3 regions of the Agrobacterium sp. 22-214-1 genome follow, and region 2 is predicted to be linked to each of the others. Evidence: riboswitches for the same ligand, from Rfam matches in the RefSeq annotation. Region 2 holds a riboswitch; each other region holds the start of a gene.
The links. Region 2 has a riboswitch for thiamine pyrophosphate ahead of thiC (phosphomethylpyrimidine synthase ThiC). Riboswitches for the same ligand answer to the same signal wherever they lie in the genome.
Positions count from the first base shown of each region.

Region 1: linked by a shared signal. The riboswitch ahead of thiB (thiamine ABC transporter substrate binding subunit) and the one ahead of thiC (phosphomethylpyrimidine synthase ThiC) in region 2 are both predicted to bind thiamine pyrophosphate.
Region 3: linked by a shared signal. The riboswitch ahead of ACQZ5G_RS21960 (ABC transporter permease) and the one ahead of thiC (phosphomethylpyrimidine synthase ThiC) in region 2 are both predicted to bind thiamine pyrophosphate.

Region 1 is NZ_JBNWCK010000005.1:181,483-185,454, reverse strand. Features, by position in the region: gene ACQZ5G_RS18670 (thiamine diphosphokinase) at 1-147, shown strand, start outside; gene ACQZ5G_RS18665 (ABC-F family ATP-binding cassette domain-containing protein) at 152-1,978, shown strand; gene ACQZ5G_RS18660 (VOC family protein) at 2,075-2,467, shown strand; TPP riboswitch at 2,513-2,623, shown strand; gene thiB (thiamine ABC transporter substrate binding subunit) at 2,661-3,674, shown strand; gene thiP (thiamine/thiamine pyrophosphate ABC transporter permease ThiP) at 3,694-3,972, shown strand, end outside.
Region 2 is NZ_JBNWCK010000005.1:20,581-24,552, forward strand. Features, by position in the region: gene thiO (glycine oxidase ThiO) at 1-225, opposite strand, end outside; gene thiC (phosphomethylpyrimidine synthase ThiC) at 227-2,050, opposite strand; TPP riboswitch at 2,146-2,257, opposite strand; gene ACQZ5G_RS17935 (acyl carrier protein) at 2,440-2,691, shown strand; gene ACQZ5G_RS17940 (acyl-CoA dehydrogenase family protein) at 2,691-3,872, shown strand; gene ACQZ5G_RS17945 (amino acid--[acyl-carrier-protein] ligase) at 3,877-3,972, shown strand, end outside.
Region 3 is NZ_JBNWCK010000008.1:27,387-31,358, reverse strand. Features, by position in the region: gene ACQZ5G_RS21965 (DUF6538 domain-containing protein) at 177-1,505, opposite strand; TPP riboswitch at 1,822-1,924, shown strand; gene ACQZ5G_RS21960 (ABC transporter permease) at 2,055-2,840, shown strand; gene ACQZ5G_RS21955 (ABC transporter substrate-binding protein) at 2,837-3,787, shown strand; gene ACQZ5G_RS21950 (hydroxyethylthiazole kinase) at 3,784-3,972, shown strand, end outside.

The sequences.
Region 1 (3,972 bases), 160 kb from region 2:
GTGCGTTATCCGTTGAAGGATTTCGCGCTTGCTTTCGGTTCGTCCCGTACTATTTCCAATGTCGCGAATGGCGGCCCCGTGCATTTCTCGCTGAAAAGCGGAAAAGCCATCGTGCTCGCCCGCCCTTATGATCTGACCGGAGCCTGACGCCTTGGCACCCCCAATTTTGAAACTCGATGACATCAAGCTGACCTTCGGCGTGACCCCCCTGCTCGACGGCGCCAATCTACAGGTAGAACCGGGCGACCGCATCTGCCTTGTTGGGCGCAACGGTTCCGGCAAGTCCACCCTGATGAAGATCGCCGCGGGTCTGGTCGAGGCGCAATCGGGCGAGGTTTTCCGGCATCCGGCCGCCACCATCCGTTATCTGGAGCAGGCCCCGGATTTTGCCGGTTACGACACGGTTCAGGCCTATGCCGAAGCGGGGCTCGGACCCGGTGACGACCCCTATCGCGTCACCTATCTTCTGGAGCATCTCGGTCTCACCGGGCAGGAACATCCGGCGAGCCTTTCCGGCGGTGAAGCGCGACGTGCGGCCCTTGCCCGCGTCATGGCGCCGGAACCCGATATCCTGATGCTGGACGAACCGACCAACCATCTCGATCTGCCCACCATCGAATGGCTTGAAAGCGAGCTGCAGCAGACGCGCAGCGCGCTGGTGCTGATTTCGCATGACAGGCGTTTTCTCGAAAAGGTCTCGACCTCGACCGTCTGGCTGGATCGTGGCCAGTCCCGGCGTCTCAATCGCGGTTTCGCCCATTTCGAGGAATGGCGCGACAAGGTGCTGGAAGAGGAAGAACTGGAACAGCACAAGCTAGGCAAGGCCATCGAGCGTGAAGAGCACTGGATGCGTTATGGCGTGACCGCAAGGCGCAAGCGCAACATGCGCCGCGTCGGCGAGCTTCAGGCCATGCGGGCGGAATATCGCGGCCATAAGGGACCGCAGGGCACGGTGCAGGCGACCGTTACCGAAGGGCGTGAATCCGGCAAGCTGGTCATCGAGGCGGAGGCCATCACCAAGGCTTATGGCGAGCGCGTGATCGTCGCGCCGTTTTCGCTGCGCGTCCATCGTGGAGATTGCATCGGTTTCGTCGGCCCGAACGGTGCCGGTAAAACCACGCTTCTGAAGATGCTCACCGGCCAGCTGGAGCCCGATAGCGGCACGGTGAAGCTCGGCACCAATCTGGAAATCGCGACGCTCGACCAGAAACGCGAGGATCTCAATCCCAACGATACGCTCGCGCATTATCTGACCGATGGTCGCGGTGAAAATCTGCTGGTCAACGGCGAATTGAAGCATGTGACGGGCTATATGAAAGACTTTCTGTTCCAGCCGGAACAGGCCCGCACGCCGATCCGCAACCTTTCCGGCGGCGAGCGCGCGCGCCTTATTCTAGCACGCATTCTGGCGCGGCCGACCAATCTTCTGATCCTCGACGAGCCGACCAACGATCTCGATATCGAAACGCTCGATCTGCTGCAGGAAATCGTTGCGGGCTTTTCCGGCACCGTTATCCTCGTCAGCCACGACCGCGATTTTCTCGACCGCACCGTCACCTCCACCATCGCGCCCGTCAATCCGGATGAACCGGACGGACGATGGATCGAATATGCCGGTGGCTATTCGGACATGATGGCGCAGCGCAAGGGCGCGGCGGAAGAAAAACGCAAGGCTGAGAAACAGGAAAAAGCGAAGGCCGCACCTTCGGCCTCTGCATCGCAGGATCCTTCAAAGGCCAAGGGCAAGCTTTCCTTCAAGCAGAAATTCGCGCTCGAAAATCTTCCGAAGGAGATGGAAAAGGCGCAAGGCGAAATCGCCAAGCGCGAGGAGCGCATGGCTGATCCTAATCTCTTCACCAAGGATCCGGCCACTTTCAACACGCTGGCGAAGGAAATGACGAAGCTGCGTGAAAAGCTCGAGACCATGGAAGAAGAATGGCTGGAGCTGGAGATGCTGCGCGAGGAACTGGAAGGCTGAAGGCCGCAGGCCCCTCGTTTGATCGACCCTCCTTCGGTCTTTGACAGAAAAGCGGAATTGCCGTTCTATGCTGGTTCGTTTGGAGGAGTTGTGAAAATGCGCATGATTTTCGTCAATCTGCCGGTCAAGAATATCGAGAAATCAAGAAGCTTCTTCACGGCTCTCGGTTTCAGCTTCAATCCGGAATATTCTGACGACCGCACGCTCTGCATGATCGTGGAAGAAAACATCTTCGTGATGCTTCTTCAGGAAGGGCGTTTCCGCGATTTCATCAACGGCGACATCGCCGATGCGACGCGCACCACCGAGGTTCTGACCTGTCTCACGGCGGGAAGCCGCGACGAAATCGACCGGATGATCGCAACGGCGCTTGCCTCCGGTGGCAGTGATTGGAAACCCGTGCAGGATCACGGCTTCATGTATGCCGGCAGCTTTCAGGATCCCGACGGGCACGTCTGGGAGCTGGTGCATATGACAGAGCAGGGCTGACGGCTGCCATCTTGCCAAGCAGGGACGACGGGACTACACCATCATCTTGATCTAACGGGGTGTCTTTTGCGCTTGCGTGCAAAAGGCTGAGAGGCTTGCCAACCCGAAGAACCTGATCCGGTTCATACCGGCGGAGGGATTAGACGGCTTCAAGGCAGGCGGCTATTTCCCTTTTTGTTTTGAGGAGATACCCGTGCGCCGTCGTCTTTTCCTGAATTCCCTTGTTGCCGCTTCGCTGTTCCTGCCCGGTCTTGCCGCCGCGCAGGACAAGCAAGAACTGACAGTCTATACCTATGAGAGCTTCGTTTCCGAATGGGGTCCCGGTCCCAAGGTAAAAGAAGCCTTCGAGAAGGTCTGCGGTTGCACGGTCAATTTCGTCGGTGTTGCGGATGGTGTGGCGCTTCTTAACCGTCTGAAGCTTGAAGGCGCAGGGTCCAGGGCGGATGTGGTCGTTGGTCTCGACACCAATCTTGTTGCCGAGGCGAAACAGACCGGTCTTTTTGATGTTAGCGGCGTCGATGCGTCGGCGGCCAAGGTGCCGGGCGGTTACAGGGACGATGTTTTCGTGCCTTACGACTACGGGCATTTTGCCGTCATCTATGACACGCAGACGGTGAAGAACCCACCGGCGAGCCTGAAAGAGCTGGTGGAAGGCGACCCCTCGCAGAAGATCGCCATTCAGGACCCGCGCACCTCCACGCCGGGGCTCGGCCTGCTGTTGTGGGTAAAATCGGTCTACGGTGACAAGGCCCCGGAAGCATGGGCAAAGCTCAGGAAGCGCATTCTCACCGTCACGCCGGGCTGGTCGGAATCCTACGGCCTTTTCACCAAGGGGGAGGTGCCGATGGTGCTCTCCTACACCACCTCGCCCGCCTATCATATGGTCGCCGAAAAAACGGATCATTATCAGGCCGCAGCTTTTTCCGAAGGGCACTATATCCAGATCGAAGTGTCCGGCCTTCTCAAAAACGCGCCGCACAAGGAGCTGGCAAAGCAGTTCCTCGCTTTCACGCTGACATCAGGTTTTCAGGATGCCATTCCGGAAAACAACTGGATGATGCCGGTTGCGGCAACGTCCAATCCCTTGCCGGAGGCTTTTTCCAAACTCGTGGTGCCGCAGAAGACTTTCCTGATGGATCCGGAAGAGGTGGCGAAGAACCGCAAGGCGTGGATCGACGAATGGCTTGTGGCCATGAGCATGAATTGAGGAAGAGGCACGCCCGCACATGATGCTGCGTCGCGACTATCGGCGGTCGATCATTTTCGGAACGGCGGCTTTTGCCGCCGTTTTCCTGTTCATGGCGCTCGCCGTTGCGGCCCTCCTGTCTTTTGATGCGGGCGCGTCTGCTGCCGGTATCATGGATGCCTATACGCTGCGCATCCTGCGTTTCACGCTTTATCAGGCAACGCTTTCCACCCTTCTTTCCATTGTTCTTGGCCTGCCGGTGGCGCTGGCGCTTTCCCGGCAACGCGAGTTTCCGGGAAGGATCTGGATCATCAGGCTG
Region 2 (3,972 bases):
TGTCGCTTCATCCCACCAGTCGAGCGCCGCCCGACCAAGCGTCAGAACCGGCTCTTCAGCGTTTTCACGCTCGCACCAGGGCGCCAGCATGCCGCCCGCATACCAGGATGCGCCGCGAGAGGGTTCGGCATTGCGCTCGCAAACCTCGACGGTAACACCGGTCCGCGCCAGCTCGAAGGCCGCCGTCAAACCGGCGACCCCCGTTCCCTTGACCAGAACGCGCATGCTATTCGGCATCCGCAGGGGTCGCGAGCGGCATGTAAAGCTCACCGCCCTCCTTGAAGCGTGCGGCCATGGCCTCCAGCCCCTCCTTCTGCGCCTCGGCGCGGATATCGTGGGAAATCCGCATCGAGCAGAATTTCGGTCCGCACATGGAGCAGAAATGCGCGACCTTGTGCGCTTCCTTCGGCAAGGTCTCGTCATGGAAGGAGCGCGCCGTATCCGGGTCCAGCGACAGGTTGAACTGGTCCTCCCAGCGGAACTCGAACCGCGCGCGCGACAGCGCATCGTCCCGCACCTGTGCCGCCGGATGGCCCTTGGCGAGATCGGCGGCGTGGGCAGCGATCTTGTAGGTGATGACGCCGACCTTCACGTCGTTGCGATCCGGCAGGCCGAGATGTTCCTTCGGCGTGACGTAGCAGAGCATCGCGGTGCCGAACCAGCCGATCATCGCCGCACCGATGCCGGAGGTGATGTGGTCGTAACCCGGCGCAATATCGGTGGTGAGCGGCCCAAGCGTATAGAAAGGCGCCTCACCGCAGGTCTTCAGCTGCTTGTCCATATTTTCCTTGATCTTGTGCATCGGCACATGGCCGGGGCCTTCGATCATCACCTGGCAATCCTTCGCCCAGGCGATCTGCGTCAGCTCACCGAGCGTCTCCAGCTCCGCGAATTGTGCGGCGTCATTGGCGTCGGCAATCGAGCCGGGACGCAAGCCATCGCCCAGCGAGAAGGAGACGTCGTAAGCGCGGCAAATGTCGCAAATCTCGTCGAAATGCTCATAGAGGAAGCTTTCCCTGTGGTGATGCAGACACCACTTGGCCATGATCGACCCACCGCGCGAAACGATGCCGGTGACGCGGTTGACGGTGAGCGGGATGTAATGCAGCCGCACGCCGGCATGGATGGTGAAATAATCCACACCCTGCTCCGCCTGTTCGATCAGCGTATCGCGGAACACTTCCCAGTTCAGGTCTTCGGCAATGCCGTTGACCTTTTCAAGCGCCTGATAAAGCGGCACCGTACCGATCGGCACCGGCGAATTGCGGATGATCCATTCGCGGATATTGTGGATGTTGCGGCCGGTAGACAGGTCCATGACGGTATCCGCACCCCAGCGGATCGCCCAGACCATCTTCTCCACCTCTTCCGCCATGGAGGAGGTAACGGCGGAATTGCCGATATTGGCGTTGATCTTGACGAGAAAATTGCGGCCGATGATCATCGGCTCAAGTTCCGAATGATTGATGTTGGCAGGGATGATGGCGCGGCCGGCCGCCACTTCCTGACGCACGAATTCCGCCGTGACGTAGTCAGGGATATGCGCCCCGAAACTCTCGCCGTCACGCGCCAGCTTTTCCTTGGCCGCCTCGCGCCCGAGATTTTCGCGGATGGCGATGAATTCCATTTCCGGCGTGATGATACCTGCCCGCGCATAGGCAAGCTGGGTCATGGCTTTACCGGCCGTGGCTCTGAGCGGCTGGTGGCGCACGGAAAATTCAGGCGTCAGGCGTTCGCCGGTGGCAAAGCCGTTATCCTCCGGCTTGACGTGCCGGCCGTCATAGGCCTCGACATCGCCGCGCGCCACGATCCAGTCATGACGCAGACGCGGCAGACCCTTTTCAATCAGAACGGGATGCGAAGGATCAGTATAGGGACCGGAGGAATCGTAAACCGTCACCGGCGGTTCACCCGCCGTCGGATGAACCGCAATCTCGCGCATCGGCACGCGGATATGGGGATGCAAAATTCCCGGTTTATGGATTTTCGTGGAGGCGGCATGCGGCCCGGTGGTAACCGACAGCGGGATAGTCTTGGCAGCGATATTCATCTTGAGGCTCCAAAGTTTAACAGTGGAGACCCAGTTCGAGCCGGAATGATGGAAAATACCGAATTGCCGAAACGCGACGTCATACGCCCGCCCGACCTTCGGTCTTTGCACCGTCCCTACGCCAGTATGAACTGGATCAGGTTCAACGGGTCACTGCGCATGAAAGCAGAATCTCAGCCCCTTGACGGGACACCCCTGGTGAATGACCACAGCAAAAAACACCGACCGGCATTTGTCAAGGCCGACGATCCATGCTTGGCAAAGGTGCGGGAATGGCGCATGCTGCCGTTAGTTGTAATTAACCTAACGGTTTAGGCGAATATTATCGTTTGCAACATAACGATAAGCACAAACCATCCTGATGTGAAATTCATGGGAGATACGTCGGAATGAACGCGACTATTCGTGAAATACTGGCCAAATTCGGCCAGCTTCCAACCCCTGTCGATACGATTGCAGATGAAGCCGATCTTTATGCGGCGGGCCTTTCTTCCTTTGCATCCGTGCAATTGATGCTCGGCATCGAAGAAGCATTCGATATCGAATTCCCCGACAATCTGCTGAACCGCAAGTCTTTTGCGAGCATCAAGGCCATTGAAGACACCGTTAAGCTCATTCTGGATGGTAAAGAGGCAGCCTGATGAACGTCACCGTAGCGCCGCAGGATGAAACGCTGTCCGCGCGCGCGGGCCGTGTCGCGGCAATCGCCGCCAAACACGCGGATGAGGTGGATGTCACCGGCCGCTTCCCGCAGGAAGCCGTCGACGCCTTGCGACAGGAACGTCTGCTCGGCATCCAGGTCCCCTCTTCGCTGGGCGGCGAAAGCGCTTCCTTACAAGAAATCGCCGATATCTGCGCCCGGCTCGGTCAGGCCTGTTCGGCAACCGCGATGATTTTCGCCATGCACCATATCAAGGCATCCAGCCTGGTGGAACACGGCGAGACGAGCGCATGGCATGCCGGCTTCATGAGCCGCATCGCCAGCGAACAGCTTCTGCTCGGCTCCGCCACCACCGAAGGCGGCATTGGCGGCAATCTGCGCAATTCCATCTGTGCAATCGAGGTCGAAGGCGATTTCTGCCGGCTGGAAAAAGACGCCACCGTCATTTCCTATGGCAGCAATGCCGATGCGATCCTCATCACCTCGCGCGCCCACAAGGATGCCGCGCCCGCCGATCAGGTGATGACAGTCTTCCTGAAAAACCAGTACACGCTCGAAAAGACCCATGTGTGGGATACGCTCGGCATGCGCGGCACCTGTTCGGATGGTTTCCTGTTCCGCGGCGAAGCGCCCGCGGCGCAGATATTCCCTAAACCCTTTGCGGAAATCGCCGCACAATCCATGCTTGCAAGCTCGCATCTCCTGTGGAGCGCCGTCTGGTACGGCATCGCCTCGGATGCCGTGCTGCGCGCCCAGTCTTTCGTCAGAGCAGCGGCGCGCAAATCGCCCGGCACCGCCCCTCCCGGCGCGATCCGCCTTGCGGAGGTTTCCACCAAGCTGCAGGTCGTGAAATCCAACATCATCGCCGGCATCAAGGCTTACGAGGACACCAAGAGCGACCCCGAAAAACTGATGTCCATGGCCTTTGCCGTCGCCATGAACAATGTGAAGATCTGCTCTTCGGAAACCATTCTCGAGATCATCGATCATGCCATGCTGGTCTGCGGCATCATGGGCTACAAGAACGGCACGCCCTACAGCCTCGGCCGGCACCTGCGCGACGCGCACTCCGCCCGTCTGATGATTTCCAACGACCGCATTCTCGGCAATTCCGCCAATCTCCTGCTGGTTCACAAGCAGGACACCAGCCTCTTGGGATAAGACCATGGACATGCAAACATCGTTTCTCGATCGACTGTTCGAAGAAGGCCTGCTGATTGAAACCGGTGTGGACGGTCTTTATGGCCGCAGCGGCCAGTTC
Region 3 (3,972 bases), on a different contig from region 2:
TTTGATCTTTAGCATTGGTAATCACCCAATCAATCGTTTCAAATAATTCCTTTCGCAACCTCTCGCTTTTCGCGAGATTATCGATCGTATATTTCTGCAACTCACATATTCCCTGTTTGGAATACGCCGATATTCATAATATAAAGTCATTCACTTCTCAGCATATCGTTTTGATATTATTGTTTATTTTTTGCGTATTCGAATGCTTTTTCTAACGCCTCCCTCTGGTTTTCAAGAGAGTATCCCTCCCCATAATACCCAGCGTGACCTTTGAGTGAATGCCCCATAATCGCGCTTTTTAAACCGAGATCGCAGCCTGATCTTTTCAATAGGTCGTCCAGCCGATGGCGATATGAGTAGTGCCCTTTACCCGGGACAACCTTTCTGAAAAAACCGGACATCGAACAGTTCATGCGCGTTGGACCTTGACCGTCATGGAAAGACGGAAACCCGTTCGGAAAGCGCTTCATCACTTCCAGCGCATCGCCCGTTAGGACAATATCCCTGTGGCGTACACCGCCTTTCTTGACCTTTCGGCGCAAAGAATTAGGGTACACACTGATGAACGGAATTGGAGCATCAAGACGAATGTCCGCTGCCTCCATCCAAATGAGTTCTCGAACACCGCAGCCCGTCATTTCGCCGAGGATCGCGATGGCTTTGCATTCTTCTCTCATCGAAGATTTCTCCAGCGCGGCTCTGGCAATTTTGACTTCTGCTTCGGTGAACGGCTTACGTTTCGCAGAATCTTCAAGGTTGATGGGTTTGAAGTTTTCAAAGACGTTTGTCCGCTCTGGATAGTGAGAAGCAATTACTACATCCAAAATGATCCGAAGCCACATCAGTTTCTTATTGCCTTCATCCCCCTTGAATTCACCCTCCTTACATGCAGCAATCAGCTTCTTTCGATACTCTGCGACATGACGTTTCTCTATTTCTAGAACGTTTGTGTGCGTAGGCATCCGCCTTAAGAAATCATCGGTTGCCTGCTCAAATCTACGCCATTTCCGTCTCGTCTCAACTTCGTTCAAGCCAAAAACTTTCTCAGGCGATAACTCTTGAAACAGCTTGAACGCTTGTTCCCATAGCAACGGTGTCTCCGGTGGCGTCTCCAGTATCCCGGCGATAGCCCCGGACTCGATTGGATTCAGCTTGGACTTGAGCGCCCTAACATTTTCTCTGGCTTCATAGGCTTGGAGCAACTGCGATACGTTTAGATTGATCAAGTCGGAGTGCGGAATATAGTCAACATTAAGTTTTTTTGCCGCCACCCTTATCTCGCTGTAATCAATGCGAACGTCATCGGGCACAATATCGCTGTCCATAGGGACAGCATATTTCACCTGCTCAATGGGCAAACGCCTCCGTGCAGTCGCCTCATCCTTCGTTCTCAAGGAACGCCAAATCTGGCGATGTTTCGTCAACGGCTTTAGCCGTTTCGGAACATTCATGACGAAATAGTAGTAGCCGTTTTCACGCTTCATAAGATTGGGATGAACACCCATGAACAACTCTCCCTGACAAATTCGGATTTCCACCTCCGTAATATTGATGATGCATTACTGTAGATTAATTTGGCGCATCAAGTCAATATAGCGAAGTTTAATTTTGCTTGGCGCCCAATTTTGTTTTCAAAATAAAATATTAATTCTCATTTGTTTTGAAAACAAACCGGCAATAAATCCAAATTTACAAATATACATAGAGTTCCTTCGGTTTGGCTTATTAGCAATTCCATTAGCAATTTTCTGATGCAACGGTTCACAACGGAATATTTGAAGAAGACATTTGACATGAGTTTTGAATTCTCCTATGAAATCAAACTCTTCCGAGGGGTGTGCTGCGGCACTGAGATGGCATTTTGCCAAACCCTTATCTACCTGATCCGGGTCATGCCGGCGTAGGAACGGAACTGTCGCGCCAAGAGGCGCTGCCCTTTCTCTTCTCCGCTTTGCCTGATCTCCGGGATTGTCACATCTGGAGACGAATGATGATGCTGAAACCTTCCGCCCTTCGCACACGGTGCGTCTGCGTCTGCGTCTGAGGTCCGGCTCATGCGTGCCACCCATGCGCTGAACGGTGTCGGTCTTCTGCTGGTTTTCTGGCAGGCGGGAACATGGCTGTTTTCACCGCCCCGCTATATCCTGCCATCGCCCGCCGATGTTGCCGGCGCTTTCTGGCGTCAGCCCGGCTTCCTGTTCGGGCAGGCACTGGTGACGCTCAGTGAAATGGCGCTAGGGCTCGCGGCAGGCATCGCCGCCGGCATTCTCGTCGCTTTCACGATTGCCGCCATCCCGCGTCTCGGCCGCCTCGTCTGGCCCATGGTTCTGGTGTTGCAGGCCTTTCCGGTCTTCGTGCTCGCCCCCATCCTCGTCCTCTGGTTCGGTTTCGGCATGGCTTCGAAAGTAGTGATGACGGCGATCATCATCTTCTTCCCCGTTGCCTCCGCTTTCACTGACGGGCTCAACCGCACCGATCGCGCCATCCTCGACGCCGCCTCGCTGACTGAGGCGAGCCACTGGCAGATCCTCACCCGGTTGCGTGTGCCGCTGGCGCTGCCATCGCTCATTTCCGGCCTGAGGGTGGCGGCGCCGCTCGCCCCGCTTGGCGCCGTCATCGGCGAATGGGTGGGTGCATCGGCCGGGCTTGGGTTCGTGATGATCCAGTCCAATGCCCGCATGCAGACCGACACCATGTTCGCCGCCATGGCCATTCTCGCCGTCATGGCGGTGCTGCTGCGGCTCATCGTCGACCGGGCGACCGCCAATCTGGCCCCCTGGGCCAAAGAAACAGAACACACCATTCCTTTCAGATCTTTACGGAGACTTTCGGCACCATGAAACGAACTCTTCTTTCCCTCGTCGTCGCGGCAGCAAGCGTGCTTTCACCCATGCAATCGCAAGCGGCAGACAAGCTGACCGTGTTGCTCGAATGGTTCGTGAACCCCGATCATGCGCCGATGGTGATCGCCAAGGAACGCGGCCTGTTTGCCGATGCGGGGCTGGAGGTCGAACTGGTTCCGCCCGCAGACCCGTCCGCCGTGCCGCGTCTCGTCTCGGCAAAACAGGCCGATATCGGCGTGCATTACCAGCCGAACCTCTATCTCGATCACGATGCCGGCCTGCCGCTCGTGCGTTTCGGCACGCTGGTCGAGACGCCGCTCAACACCGTCACCGTTCTGGCCGATGGGCCGATCAAGAGCCTGAAAGACCTGAAGGGCAAGAAGGTCGGCTTTTCCGTTTCCGGCTTCGAGGATGCGATGCTGAAACGCATGCTGGAAAAGGACGGGCTGACGAAGGACGATGTCGAACTCATCAACGTCAACTTCTCGCTCTCGCCGTCGCTGATCGCCGGCAAGGTGGATGCCACGCTAGGCGGCTTCCGCAATTTCGAGCTGACGCAGATGAAGCTCGAGGGACATGAAGGCCGCTCCTTCTTTCCGGAGGAACACGGCGTGCCGGCTTATGACGAGCTGATCTTCGTCACGCACCGGGATCTCGCAAAGGACAGCCGCCTGCCGCGTTTCCTCTCCGCCGTGGAACAGGCCGCGATCTTCATTACCAACCATCCTCAGGAATCCTGGCAGCTTTTCATCAAGGCCTATCCGAACCTTGACGATGCGCTGAACAAGCAGGCCTTCTTCGACACGCTGCCGCGCTTCGCCAAGCGCCCGGCTGCACTCGACCGCGCGCGCTACGCCCGTTTCGGCGCCTTCATGCAGGAGATGCAGCTGATCAAGCAGGCGCCGGCGGCGGACGACATCGCCGTGGAGCTGCAGCAGCCATGACGACGAATTTTCCGACAGCGGCAATCGCCGCCGAGATTCTGGAGCGGGTGCGCAAGACGCGCCCGCGCGTGCATTGCCTGATGAACACCGTGGTGCAGAAATTCACCGCAGACGGCATCACCGTCGTTGGCGGTATTCCTTCCATGACCACCTCGCTGGAGGAAATCGAGAGCTTCGTCACCAAG